DNA from 2 places in the Paenibacillus sepulcri genome. Region 1 is predicted to be linked to the other one. Evidence: riboswitches for the same ligand, from Rfam matches in the RefSeq annotation. Region 1 holds a riboswitch; the other holds the start of a gene.

Evidence for each region. Region 1 has a riboswitch for cyclic di-AMP ahead of ACFOLF_RS09680 (TrkH family potassium uptake protein). Riboswitches for the same ligand answer to the same signal wherever they lie in the genome.
Region 2: it holds a riboswitch for cyclic di-AMP, as region 1 does, so the genes downstream of both, ACFOLF_RS16995 (C40 family peptidase) here and ACFOLF_RS09680 (TrkH family potassium uptake protein) in region 1, are expected to answer to the same signal.

Annotation. Positions count from the first base shown of each region.
Region 1 covers NZ_JBHRUP010000001.1:2,198,217-2,205,497, forward strand. The annotation lists gene ACFOLF_RS09665 (LysR family transcriptional regulator) at 1-96, shown strand, start outside; gene ACFOLF_RS09670 (cation:proton antiporter) at 206-1,447, opposite strand; gene ACFOLF_RS09675 (potassium channel family protein) at 1,496-2,158, opposite strand; gene ACFOLF_RS09680 (TrkH family potassium uptake protein) at 2,175-3,527, opposite strand; cyclic di-AMP (ydaO/yuaA leader) riboswitch at 3,606-3,808, opposite strand; gene ACFOLF_RS09685 (CPBP family intramembrane glutamic endopeptidase) at 4,052-5,689, shown strand; gene uvrC (excinuclease ABC subunit UvrC) at 5,658-7,281, opposite strand, start outside.
Region 2 covers NZ_JBHRUP010000001.1:3,858,985-3,866,265, reverse strand. The annotation lists gene ACFOLF_RS17000 (DEAD/DEAH box helicase) at 1-3,861, opposite strand, end outside; gene ACFOLF_RS16995 (C40 family peptidase) at 4,165-4,665, opposite strand; cyclic di-AMP (ydaO/yuaA leader) riboswitch at 4,671-4,824, opposite strand; gene ACFOLF_RS16990 (hypothetical protein) at 5,222-6,037, opposite strand; gene ACFOLF_RS16985 (M1 family metallopeptidase) at 6,103-7,281, opposite strand, start outside.

The DNA.
Region 1 (7,281 bases):
TCCCTGATTCATGCCGAGACGGACAGCTTGAGTCCTGCCGTCCGCTTATGGATTGATGAGATTGCCAAGCTCTACAATCCGCGAAGAAACGGCTGATGCTGCCCCGATGTCCTGCGATAATATAGAACAAAGATCGTGGAAAGCACCTGGCCAATAAGTTAAATAAAAACAAAAGGAGAAGGGCAGCTTCAGCGCCCTCTCCTTATTATTTGCCAATTTCCGCTTCCGAATCCATTCCGAGCTTTCGGGCCACCCAGGCTGTGGTGCTGGCCTGTACCAGAATCGTCAGCATAATGGCCATAAAGGTTACCGATGCAATAATATCGGCGTGCTTGACCCCCATTCCCGCCAGCATGCCGGATAAAGCGGCCGGTATGACGCCAGTCTCCCGCACCCACATCATGAAGGTCATTTCCTTCAGGCTCCACCGTGACTTGCGGTCCGGCAGCGCGGAAGCAAGCACGGTCGCAGGACGGGCAATGACCATCAGCACAAGCACCGCAAGCAGGCTCTGCCACCAATAATCGGCCAGCAGCCTGAAATCCACCTGGCTGCCGAGCAGGATAAAGATCAGCATCCGCATAATAACGGTTATATTATCGGAAAAATGATTGATCTCTTCCTTTTTGTCCGCCATATCCATTCCGAAGGATTTCGAATTCCCCCAGATCAGTCCCGCTACAAAGGTAGCCATAAATCCGCTCACATGCAGCATGTCGCCAATCAGATACGCGCCAAGCGCAGTAGCGATCATGGCGATGGTTGTGTAATCGCGCAGCACACCAATGCGGATGTGGGCAACCAGACCGACTATAATAATCCCCAAAGCCAATCCAACGGCAATGCCGCCGAATGCCGTCCGGATAAAATCCCAGGTAATGACGCCGGCAGAAAGCGCCGAATCTCCTACAGCCGCACTCAGGAGAGCGAACGTAATAATCGATCCTGTCGCATCATTAAAGGCTGATTCACTCTCAACCGTTTCGCGTACCCGATTACGAATTGTCACTTGCCGGAACACAGGTATGATAGAAGCAGGGTCTGTGGAAGCGATGACCGATGCGGCAAGCAGCGCATACAGCCAATCAATGCCAAACAGCAAATGTACCGCCGCCCCGACAATGCCAACCGTTATCAGCACGCCGGGTACGCTGAGCAGACCAACCGTCCAGCCCACCTGCTTCAGACCCTTCAAACCGATATTTCTCCCGCCGTCGAACAAAATGATGGAAGAACCGGCTACAAGGATCAATTGATTAATCAGCGAGCTGCTTGACTCATTAATCCAGTGGAAACCCTGCCCGATTGCCATTCCCACGATTATATACATGGCAACATCCGGCAGCCGCAGTCTGGATGCCAGCGTCCCTGCGATCATGCCAGCCGTCACAATCGTGAGCAGCAGTAAAAACAAGTGATGAATTGTTTCTGTAGTTGATGTCTCCATTTGCCGCTTTCACGCCCGTTTCATAATGAAGCAGTCGCTGATTTCCCCCTAACGGGTAACGGACTCCTCGAATTGTTCAATCTGTTGATTGGTCCCGATGACAACCATGACATCCTTCTCAGCGAGCACATCGGTTGCAGTAGGAGCAATAATGATTCCCCTGGGTTTATTGATTGCAACAATGCTGCAGCCGAATTTGGCTCTGGGATTAAGATCCTGCAGGGATACGCCGTTAAGACATTTTGGCACCGCCAGCTCGGCAATTGTATAATCCTTTGATAATTCAATATAATCAAGCAGATTAGGCGACACCAGCTGATGCGCGACACGAATGCCCATATCCCGCTCCGGATAGACTACGCGGTCCACCCCGATTTTCTCCAATACCCGACCATGCAGCTCGCTCATCGCCTTGGCCACGACCTTCTTCACGCCCAGGTCCTTAAGCAAAATAGTCGTCAGAATGCTCGCTTGAATATCATCGCCGATAGCGACAACACCACAGTCAAAATTGCGTACGCCAAGCGACCGCAGCACTTCCTCGTCCGTTGATTCCGCCACGACGGTATGCGTCAGATGCTGACTCATATCCTGAACGGCTTCCTCGTCCTTATCAATGCCGAGCACTTCATATCCAAGCTCCACTAATTCCCTGGCCAAACTTGAACCGAAGCGGCCAAGTCCGATAATGACGAACTGATGATTCTTCATCGTGTAATAATTTCCCCTATCCAATAATAATTTTGCCTTCCGGATGACGATATAATTCTTTCTCCGCACGCGGCCCAAGCGCATAGGCGAGTGTCAGAGGACCCAGCCTGCCGGCAAACATGGTCAAGCAGATAATAATCTTGCCGACCGTTGAGAGCTCCGGTGTAATGCCCAGCGTCAAGCCTACTGTCCCGAAGGCTGAGGTAGTCTCGAACAGGATTTTCAAGAAGGCCTGATCCTCAGTCGTGGAGAGCACCATGGTGACGACAATGACAAGGGAAAGCGATAACAAGGTAATGGTCAATGCTTTGAAAATGCGCTCACGGGCAAGACGGTAGCGAAACAGCACAATATCTTCCCTGCCCCGGATCATGGCAATAACCGCACCGATTAGAGTCGTGAAGGTTGTGGTCTTGATTCCGCCCCCGGTAGAACCCGGCGAAGCGCCGATGAACATCAGGATAATGGTCAGGAACTGCGTGGCCTGCCTGAGCGAGGCAAGGTCAAGCGTATTGGCGCCTGCTGTACGCGGAGTAACCGACTGGAAGAAGGAGGCCAATATTTTGCCGCCCCAATGAAGGGAACCGAGTGTCCTGGCATTGGTGAACTCGAATATAAAAACAACAACCGTTCCGAATACAATCAGAAAGCCGGTCATAGACAGTACTACTTTGGAATGAAGCGAAAGTTTCTTATTATTGCGATATTCAACGAGATCCGAGATAACAATAAAACCGATCCCGCCTGTTATGATCAGCAGCATCGTCACGATATTGACCAAAGGATCATCAACATACTCCGTAAGGCTTACATACGGAACCCCGAACTGGCCGAATAAATCGATGCCCGCATTATTAAAGAATGAAATCGCGTGAAAAATGCCAAAATAAACTGCCTTGCCAAGCGGCATGTCAAACGACCAGCGGATGGCAAAAAGGACAGCGCCAACGAGTTCAATGGTCAATGAGTACAAAATCACTTTGCGTATGAGACGCACAATGCCTTCCATGCTGGTCTGGTTCATCGCCTCCTGCAGAATGAGCCGTTCCTTCAGGGATATTCGCTTGCGCAGAACAAGAGCAAACAAAGTGGCCATGGTCATAAAGCCGAGACCGCCAAGCTGAATCAGCATCATAATAATGATTTGGCCGGGAACCGAATAGTGGCTGCCAGTATCCACAGTCACGAGGCCCGTCACGCACGTTGCCGTTGTTGCTGTAAATACCGCGTCGATAAATGGCGTCGGCAAGCCCTCCCGCGAGGCGAAGGGCATGGAGAGCAGCAAGCCTCCAAGCAAAATAATGAACGCAAAGCCCGTTACTAATATACGGGGCGGCGACCATTTGGAAATATTGAAAAAAGATAGCATCGTAGGATTTGTCCCACCCCTCCTGGCTGATTTGCGCGCACAAAAAAAGCACTGGAAGCCCAAGTGCCAATGCGTTTGAGTCCTGTTCCACGAAGCCTGCGAGGTTAGCTGACGGATTCGGGCTTGAACAGCTGCCCTATTCACAAGCAGTTCAAAATTACGCTGCTTGTTGAAATTCACCCCGTGCTGTCCTTTAATGAAATCGCATAAGCTTAAGCGACCCGTTCAAGACAGCTGTATGGTTCCCCCGTTTTCATTTCGAAATTCGGCTTATCATATGCAATTGATACACATTATAATTGCATTGTTCTGGAAAAAACAAACGACAATTAAGGAGGAAAGGAACCGTTTTCAGGCAAAAAAGACGACCCTCGGGCCCAAATCGGCACATCCTGTTCATTATTGTCCATTTAACTCGACCACAAAACGTATTTGCGAGTATTCGCATGGATATTATCGAGACAACTATGATAAGGTAGATGTATGCGGTTTACTGCTTGTATATTGAGATTAGAGGTGCAAACATGAATGATTATCAGCTGCGGCCCAACTGGAAATTCTATGCATGGTTAGGTGTTATTGGCATTATTATTTATTTGCTCGTACAAGTTGTACCGCAAACCTCGGAGTCTTTTTTTGACTCGGGCAGCAAGAAGGTAATCGCCAAAAGCAAAGCCGAGCAGATTTCTGAGGATTTTGCCCTGCAGCAATTCAAGCAGCTGCCGGAGAGCATTCATGCGGTTCACCAATCCGATTCGATGCTTTACGGTTATCTGTCCAAGGAGAAGCAGACCGACACCTATGACAAAAAGTATGACAGCCGCTTCCCCACCGACACTTTCCAGGTCACGGCGGCGATGCCTGACGGCAGCCAGATTTTTATTTATGTGCATATGCAGGATGCCAAGGTCGTCGGCTGGAACCAATACAAGGAGATCCATACCACTATACCGCAAGCAACCCAGATTAGCGACGCTGCTATGAAATATGCCGTCTCCCAAGGATTTAAAGCGAATGAACTAAGCATGACCAAGGCAGACCCGGAAACAGGCAGGATCTCGTACAAGGTTAACGGCTATACGATCGGAGAATCGCAGCTGATGCTTGCGATGAGAACAGAGAAAACAAGCGATGGAGCGCTCATCATTGCCGAATACAAGCCCGGCTTCACGGTTCCGGCCAGTTATTCGAGCTATGTCCAGGTTCAGCAGAAGCTTGCTTCTTTCCTGTCCCTGCTCGGCAGCATTCTGCTTTCCTTTGTCCTGTTCGTCATTGCAATCGTCTATGCCGCGCTTTACCGCAAGCATTCCTCGTTTACACGCGGTATTGTACTGACTCTGCTGTTCCTCGTCATGTATTTGGCGAATGACTTCAATCTCATGGACGGTCTGCTGGCGAGCGCCGGCGAGGACCCTAATGCGATGGCCTACGCGGCCATTAATGTCGGCATTACCTGTGTCGTCACGATTGTGATGGGCATTGCCGTTTATTTCTCCCTTGTCGGCGGCGACGCCCTGTGGAACTCAATGGGCAAACGTATGTGGCCGCGAATGGGCGAAGAGGGTTATGGCGATCATGTATGGCGCAGCATGTGGCTCGGATATCTGATTGCTTTCCTGCTGCTGGGACTGCAGACCGTCATCTTCATCGTGCTGGTGAATGTTACCGGCGCATGGTCAACCTCGGATGTCACGCAGTCTCCATACAACCTGGGCATTTTGTGGATCTTCCCCATGCTGGCCTGGTGCGCCGCCATTTCGGAGGAGGCTTTGTACCGTTTTTTCGGAATCGGCCTTTTCAAAAAATGGTTCAACAATACATTCGTCGCTTCGCTTATTCCCACTATCATATGGGCGCTTGGCCATGTTACATATCCGATTTTTCCTTCCACCACACGGCTGCTTGAATTGACCGTTATCGGGCTCATCTTCAGCTTCATGTTTTTGCGGTACGGTTTTCTCACGGTCGTATTCGCCCATGCCGTATTCGACAGCATCATGATGGCCATTTCCCTGATCTTCACGGGAACGCCGGGCAATATCATCATGGGCATCGTCTACATCCTGCTGCCTATTCCCATCGCATGGGGACTGCGTTACCTGCATGACAAGAAAAAAAGGACGAGACCGCTTATTGCGGCTCCTCCCTCAACGCTTCAATGATTTGTGCTGCGAGCTTCTCGCCGATGGACAGAGGCCGGAAATCTTCAATTCCGGCTTCTTTTATTTTTTTGATCGAGCCAAAATGCTTGAGCAGCAGCTTGCGCCGTTTCTCCCCGATCCCGGGGATGGAGTCCAGCTTGGACGCGATCATGGACTTGCCGCGCTGCTCCCTGTGGAAGGATATGGCAAAGCGGTGAACTTCGTCCTGAATGCGCTGCAGCAGATAAAACTCCTGGCTGTCGCGCGCAAGCGGCACGATCTCCGCAGGGTCCCCCATCATCAGCTGAGCCGTCTTATGCTTGACATCCTTCACTAGGCCGCAGACCGGCACATACAGGCCAAGCTCGTTCTCCAGCACATCAAGCGCCGCCGATATCTGGCCTTTGCCGCCATCTATAACGATCAGATCGGGAAGCTGCAGCCCTTCCTTGAGCACCCGCTCATAACGCCGCCTGACCACCTCGCGCATCGTTTCGTAATCATCGGGCCCGTGGACCGTTTTCACCTTGTATTTGCGGTATTCCTTCTTATCCGGTTTCCCGTCCGTGAATACGATCATTGCAGAAACCGGATTCGTGCCCTGGATGTTGGAATTGTCGAACGCCTCAATGCGGCGTATCTCAGAAAGTCCAAGCGCGGCGGCCAGACTCTCGGAAGCCTTCAGGGTGCGCTCCTCATCCCGCTCAATCAGCCTGAATTTCTCATCCAGTGTGACTTTGGCATTGTTGACAGCCATCGCGACAACATCGCGCTTGCGCCCGCGCCGGGGAACGAATACTTTGACCTTGAGCCATTTCTGCAGAGAAGAGCCGACCTCATCGGCCACGGTTGCCGGCAGCGCTTCGTTTTCCTCATCCTCTCCCGACGTCTGCAATGAGGTGCCCGTCACATCGCTTACGGATGCCGGCAAAGTCTCATCATTATCATTATCGGCTTTGCCGGTCTGCTCCGGAGCTGTATCAGGCATCTCTCCATCCCCGTTCAGAGTGTCCTGCTCCTGTGCGGCGTCAATCTTGTCAGGTTGCGGCTGTTCCTGCATTAGAGCCGCCACTTCAGGAGCGGGCAGCAGGATTTCCTTCGGCAGCGCCGGATTATCGCTGTAATATTGAGTCACGAATGTCATAAAGTCATCATAAGCCTCGCCATAATAAGGAAACGAGGTCGCTCTGCGCTCAATCAGCTTGCCCTGGCGCATATACATGATCTGCACACACATCCAGCCCTTGTCGGTGAAATAACCGAACACATCACGGTCCATTGCGTCTGCTAATGTGATTTTCTGTTTCTCCATGACCGCATCGATTGCCACCAGCTGATCGCGGAATTCCTTGGCCCGTTCAAATTCCAGCTCCTCGGCGGCTGCGGCCATTTTTGCCTGGAGCGTCTTCTTCACCTCATCATGGCCGCCGTTCAAAAAGCGCGTAATTTCCTGGGTCATCGCCTCATAGGTTCCCGGAGCGATATCGTACTCGCATGGCGCTATGCATTGGCCCAAATGATAATATAAACATACCTTATCAGGCAGCGTATTGCACTTGCGCAGCGGATACAGCCGGTCAAGCAGCTTCTTCGTTTCCTGCGCGGCATAAGCG
Region 2 (7,281 bases), 1.7 Mb from region 1:
TGCCAGCAGCTCGGAAGGCAGCTTGCCATAGTCGCGGCTCAGCTTGGTGAGGAAGCTCGCTCCGCTGTTTTGAAGCAGAGCGAGCAGCTTCGGGTTGCCGGACTGCTCATCCGGCGGCTGCTTCACATAAGGCGTATAAAGCGGCTTTGCATCAGCGAGGAAAAAGGCGATTTTACCTTCCTTCTCGCCCTCATCCTTGCGCCCCAGCCACAGGACTTCGCCGGATGCGCAGAGCAGATCCAGATCCTCCTTGCGGTAGCCCGTGATCCGGGCAGGGAAAATAATCGATTCCCAGTGCGATGCCGGCAGATAAAATCCCTGCAGCCGCTCAATAATAGTCCGCAGGCCGTCAATGCCGCTGAGCTGCGTCCCGGGCAAAGCATGCTGCAGCATCGACATATGCGCGCACCAGCGAATCGGATCGACGGGCTCCGCCTGCTTGCGAGCCTGCTCCATGGTCAGCCGGATCAGCCGTTTAGCCACGCTCCGGCTCGTCCAGATCCGCTCGTCCCTGTCAGCGGCGAAGGGGGCCTGCTCGATAAGATCCAGCCGGATCAGCGCCAGAATAACATGCTCGGCATCCGCTGCAGTGAGGGCCGGATACCGCCCGCGGAGCTCCTCCTCGGTGAAGGAGAGCCGGTGCTGGGCGAACCGTCCGGCAACGAAGGCAATCGAGCCGTCCGTCCCGGGAAAGCTCTCGTACATATCATTCTCGTCCGTACAGATATAACGGACTTCCCCGCCGAACGTCATGGTCATCACGCTGCCCGATTGCTGCAGAATGTTAAGCCAATCCGAACAATCCCCGCCAGCGCCCGCAATTGCTGCGATTTCCCCGAAAGAAAGATCCCCCCGCCATTTGAGCAGCGTGTACAGCTCGCTTGAGGAAGAGGGGATGAGATCCCCGCTTTCCAGCCGCTTGGCCTCATCGTCGGCAATCAGCGGATCGATGGCCCGGCGCACGGCATCCTCGCCGAACAGCTCGCCTGCAAGCGTCCTGCTGACGCTCATCAGCTGCAGCTGCGTAGCTTCGCTTAAGCCGTCGCCTTCATAGATTTGCGCATTCACGTATTCCCACAGGAACTGCGCGGCAAAAGGCGACGGGTTATTCGTTTCCTGCACCACGATATCCATATATCCCGTCGAGATGTCTGTGAGCAGCCGCTTCAGGCCGTTGATATCCAGGTACAGATGAAGGCATTCCCGCATCGCTTCCTGCAAATAAGGAAAATGCTCCGCGTACGGCAGGGATTGCTTCAGCAGCTCTTCGCTGCGAAGGCGCTTCTGCCACATTGGCGTCCGGGTAAAGCTGCGCGAGAGCAGCAGGGACGTCTCGGCTATACGCCGGAAGGCGATGGCCAGCAGCGGCGATCCGGCGATCGCTTCGGTCATGAGCGGCTCGATGCTCTCCGGCGTGATATGCCACAATGTCTTCAGCCAGGAGGCATCCCATTCCGGCAGCACCAGCTCGATTCCGTTGTCTTTGGCATTGCCGTACATCTTGTAAGGAAGCAGCCGCTTGAATTGATGTTCAATGGCAAGCAGCCAGGTCCGGTTGATCCGGCGGCCGAACGGATTGTGGATAATAACCCGCGTCTGGTTCATCAGATCGCGGTAATGCTCAATGACGATCCTGCGGTCAGTCGGCAGAGCCAGCGCCCGGTGCTGGGATTTGGCAAATCCGATGAGCTCTGCCGCAGCATTTGCATCGAGTCCGTACTCCGTATCCAGCCAGTGGATGGCCGCGATTTCCGATTCATCCGACGGGGGCTGATCCGTCCCGCCCCCGCCTGAATTCCCCGGCAAAGAAGCGGGCTGCACGCCGGTGTCCTCTTCGCCCCAATGCATGCGGGCCTCCAGCTCGCCCATGAATTGTCCCAGCTTTACGCCGAGCTCATAGCCCCGTCCCCCGGATTCCGCACGCCAGAAGGGAATTTCACTGAAGCGGTTCGGCGCTTCCCTTACATAAACCCGGTCGTTCTGGATGGAGCTGATCATCCATGAGGACGTGCCGAGCTGAAACACATCTCCAACACGGCTCTCGTGGATATATTCCTCGTCCAGCTCGCCCAGATGGACGCGGCTGTCCGCGTGGTGAACCGGATACGCGGAGCTTTGCGGAATCGTGCCCGCTCCGGTGATCGCGGCCATGGCGGTATTCGCCCGCTTGCTGAGCAGGCCGCGGCTGCGGTCCCAATCCATAAGCGGCTTGGCGAAGGGATAAAAGCCGGCCAGCACCTTCAGTGAAGCCTCCAGGCGCCCCATTGGAAACCCGCGGTAGCATTCGCTCCGCGAAATAAGCGCGTGGAGGCGGCTAACCTCCAGATCCTCCGCCGCGACCATCGCTGTAATCTGCTGGGAAAGCACATCAAGCGGCTCCTGCGGCAGTACGATCTCCTCGATATCACGGCGTGTGATATCGCGGCAGAGCACGGCGGATTCCGGCAGCTCGCTGCGGCCGCGGGCCAGGATGAAGCCGCGGCTCACATCGCCCACGGCATGGCCGGCGCGCCCGATCCGCTGAATGCCGGCCGCGGCCTGCTTCGGGGAATCGATCTGAATGACCAGCTCGACATGTCCGACATCGATGCCAAGCTCCAGGGACGAGGTGGCCACAAGGCAGCGCAGCTCGCCTGCCTTGAGCATGCCCTCGATCGTTAGCCTGCGCTCGCGCGCAAGGCTGCCGTGATGGGCGCGCGCCATCTCGTAGCCGGCGTGCTCGTTGAGCCGGAGCACAAGCCGCTCGCACAGCCGGCGGCTGTTGACGAAGATCAGCACAGACCGGGCGTCGTTCATTAACTGGAACACCCGGTCAACGATCGGCAGCCAGACGGCTTCGCGGGTCTTGGCCGGCTTGCTGAGATCGGGCATCGTAACCCGAAACTCAATGGACTTTGACATTCGGCTCAGGACGATCGTAACAGGCCGCTGACTGTAGCCAAGCGGGTGCGGGCGCTGCCCGGTCTCTGCACCTGCTCCGGCAGCGGGCGGCGGGGAGCCGCTATTTTGCACGGAATCCGGTAATGCAGGGTAGAGAGAACGTCCGTCCGTCATGCGCCCGGAGCTCGTATCCGCTTCCTGCGGGCTGACGGCTTCCTCCCGTCCGCCGGCCGCCCCAGGAGCGTCCACGGCTGGATGACCGGCCGCCGCATCGGCCCGCTGCTCCCAGCCTCCGAGGAAGCGGGCAACGCGTTCAAGCGGCTTTTGTGTCGCCGAGACTCCGATGCGCTGCACCGGCTTCGGGCATAACGCACTGAGCCGCTCCAGCGACAGGGATAAATGAGCTCCCCGCTTGTCTCCGGCCAGCCCGTGGATTTCATCCACAATGACCGTTTCCACCGTCTGCAGCATGCCGCGTCCTTTCTCGGAGGTAAGCAGGAGGTAGAACGATTCAGGGGTGGTAACCAGCACATCCGGCGGATTGCGCACCATTCTGGCGCGCTCGCTTGAGGACGTATCCCCGGTCCGCACGGCTGAGCGTACTCCCGGCCATGCGAGGGTCTCCGCTCTTTGATGCTCTTCATGGAAACGTTCAATAGCTTCCATAAAGCCGATGATATGGTACTGAATATCGTTATTAAGCGCCTTCAAGGGCGTAATATAAAGTGTGCGCACGCCTGGCTTCCAGCTGCTGCCCGGGGCCGTGGCGGCGATTTTGCCTACTGCGATTCCGTTCAGGCAGGGCAGCAGCGCCGCAAGTGTTTTACCGGAGCCGGTCGGTGCTGCGATGAGCGTATGATGATTGTCCATAATTGAAGCCCACGCGTCCAGCTGAATATCGGTCGGCTCGCCGAAGGCCTGCCGGAACCACCCCGCAAGAGTCGGATGAAACACCTGCAGCGCAGGGGAAAGCTCTGTCATCACCTAACAGCTCCTTTCATTCATACATCAAGGTTGGGATTGTGGTTATATTATACCCATTTTCCCTCTGATTGCGAGATTCGCCGGCACCCTCCGCACAACGCCCGGGTCTATCGGGTCCATTTTGACGGCATCCAGCATGCGCTGGACTGTTTGAATACCGGAACATACGGGGTATATATAAGAGCCGCTTCTTATTTCATACACCCAAATGAAAAAGCAAAAACCGCAGCAGCTTGTCCAATCGGACAAGCGTCTGCGGCTATGCATCAGCATTCGTTAGCGAATGCTCATTGACACTGATCAACCAGCGTCTTCGCTGTCAACCAATTCATCAGAAGGTTCGTCAGCGTATTTCTCGAATGTCTCAGGGCTCATTACGCGGCGGGCAGTAACATAGCGTTTAACGTAGTAAGAGTCACTGAGGCTGCTAATGGTAACGCCCTTGCTGGAGGAGGAATGAGCAAATTTGCCGTCTCCAACATAAATGCCGACGTGCGAAATGCCGCGACCATTCGTATTAAAGAATACGAGATCACCAGCAATCAAGTCGTCCTTGACTACTTTCTTGCCCAGCTTGGACTGAGCGGAGGATGAATGCGAGATCGAGACGCCGAGTTTGTCAAACACGTACATCGTAAATCCGGAGCAGTCAAATCCTTTGGTAGTCGTCCCTGCCGTGCGGTAAGGAGTGCCGATCACATCACTGATAACGCCGTCCATTTTGGAGTCTGCTAGTGCGCTCCCAACTTGGAATAAGAGTACCAATGCTAGACCGATGAGTAGTGCAGAAACTTTTTTCAAAAAATGTGACCCCTTCCGGTTGCCTGCGAGGTTAGCTGTGGGGTTCGGTTGAAGGCTCCCTATGATACCCTCTGACATTCGTTGCAGCAAATGTCGGGATCAATTCACCCAAGATGGTTCCCCCGCTTCTCATCCAAGAGAATTCGGCAATTTTTTCATGCTGGCATACTAATTCTGTTTTTTTAGCGAATCTCCTTCCAAATTCACAATTTGTTCACAAATTAGAATTATTAGAGTGAAACTTTTTGACAACTCGTCTCGTTATCTTATTGCAAAAAATGCGAAAGGGCCTTCCGGCATCTGCATGAGCCTTTTTTTTGTGGTCTAAACTTGAGTCTTAAGTCCATGCGGCAGTTGAACGCTTCCGATTTCACCCGCATTATCGACAATATCTGACTGCGCCTGTTTCTCTAATTCGCCTTTCAGATGTCATATTTTCAAAACAAAGAGGGACCAACCGCATCAAAACGGCTGATCCCTCTTTGATATTTTTAAGTTCTCACCGGCAACTGAACCGACTTCTGCCTGCTGCCTGTTTCGCTAGTAAGAGCGGTGGTCAGGTCTGCTTGGAATGCCATACTTCATATTGCGAGGCTACCGTCCACACTTTCATAACCGTACGAACCAGATGATAGCTTTGATGCAAAATGAGTGCAATCAACCCGGCCCAGAGCATGGAGGCCGAGGCCATGGTCAGACTGAGCGCCATTCCAATGGCCCACATTAGCAGCGAGATGCCGGCCAGCGGAATAAGATGCCGCACCCCGCCCCAGAATGAGCGAAGCGCGCCGTTTCCGGACACAACGCCGAACTGCATGGCGAGGAAGAGCAGGTGGAGCAGCGCCGCCCACACCAGCCAACCGCCGGCCCAGGGCCCGATCTTGTTGGCGATGTCCGCCAGACTGCCGCTGCTGAGCAGGGCATCAAGCGCTTTGGGCAGCAGCCATACGCCCGGAGCCAGCGTCAAGGCCGTTTCGATGCCGTATAGCAGTGCAATCGGCTTCCACGCCGTACGGATTCCTTTGATAAATCTTGTGCCGTTCTCATCCTGGGCATGATGCAGGGAATGGAACAGGCCGGCGTTCAGGAACGGGGTCAGGAGCATGCGCCCGAGCAGCAGACTTGCGAAGAGCCAGATATAGGGACGAATGAGATCGGTCTTGAGCAGCTGGAACTGCGCCTCCGTCAGGAAAAGCGCCACAGCTCCGTCCGAGGGTGCGCTGTCCGGGTAACGCTTCAGCAGCGGGACCATAATTCCTTCAACCGAACGGTAGAGGAAGAAGCCCCACAGCAGCTCATACAGGAACAACATAATAATGATGTAAAAATGCTTCATCGTCAGATGCCAGCCTTGCTTCACATGATGGTTCATGCAAGCCTTCACCTCCTTTTTTCTCCATTTGTTTGGCGGGTACCTGCCGGCTCCAGGTCGCCAGGCTACCAGGCAAGTGAAGTGAAGATCCCCTCCAGCAGCTTGGCAACGCCAATGCTCCAGCGCGTTTGTACCTTCTCCGGAAGCTCGGCTTTCATGAAATTGTTAATATGCTTGTTGTCGAGCACGTTCTCATTCTGTGGATCAATCGCTGCCCAAAGCAAAGGAGAGGAATGCACCAGCGTATATTGAATGTGCATCTGCGCCGCATCCCAAACCTTCGGCAGGGTCGTCCCGTCGGCAAACTGGAAAACAATCGGGACAGGTCCGTAGCTGCCACCATTCTTGCGGATCAGCACGGTTGACTCATATTTCACAGTGCCGTTTTCCTTCACAGGCTTGACCGCAATCGATTCAACCGAATAGTCGGACATCTGATTGCCGTAGACAAACTGGCTGAAATAATCGTTCCACTTGGTCTTGGTGACCTGCTCCACAACATGCTGGAAATCCGCCGTTGACGGATGCTTGAACTTGTATTTCTGGAAGTATGTCCGCATGATCTTGCTCATGATCTTCGGACCGACCTGTTTCTCGATGCCGAACAGGACAAGCTTGGCCCGCATGTACACATTTTCCGCATAATGATTATGGCTGTGGTAGGACCAGGAAAGCTGCTTCAGCGGTGCGGGATCGGTCATGTAGCTGGCTTCCACAGGAAGATTGGGAGCTACGCCGTATTCGCTCTCCATCACCTTGTCCTCGGAGTAGGAGGTGAAGCCTTCATCCAGCCAGGCTTCTTCGAATTCATTGGAGGCGACCATGCCGTACCAATATTGATGGCCGATCTCGTGAACGACGGTGCGCTCGAGATCGTAGCCGGGATTGTCCGTCTCGGCGGCGAACGAAGTGATCAAGGTCGGATATTCCATTCCTCCCGCTCCGTTGCCGCCTTTGGGAGGGACGACGATCGAGAGTGTGGAATAGGGATAAGCCCCGTACCACTGGGAATACTTGGCCAACGCTGATTTGGCGGCATGCATGTAGCGGTCCTTGAACTTGGCATGCAGCGGGTCGAGGTACAGCTTGATGCGGACACCGGGGACATTGTCGGTCGAGAACGGTTCTTCCGCATAGACAAAGTCGGGAGAGGCGCTCCAGCCGAAATCATGCACATCGTCCGCATAGAAGGAGAAGATTTTCCGGTTGTTGTCGGCTGCGGCAGGCTTCGTCTGGAATCCGGT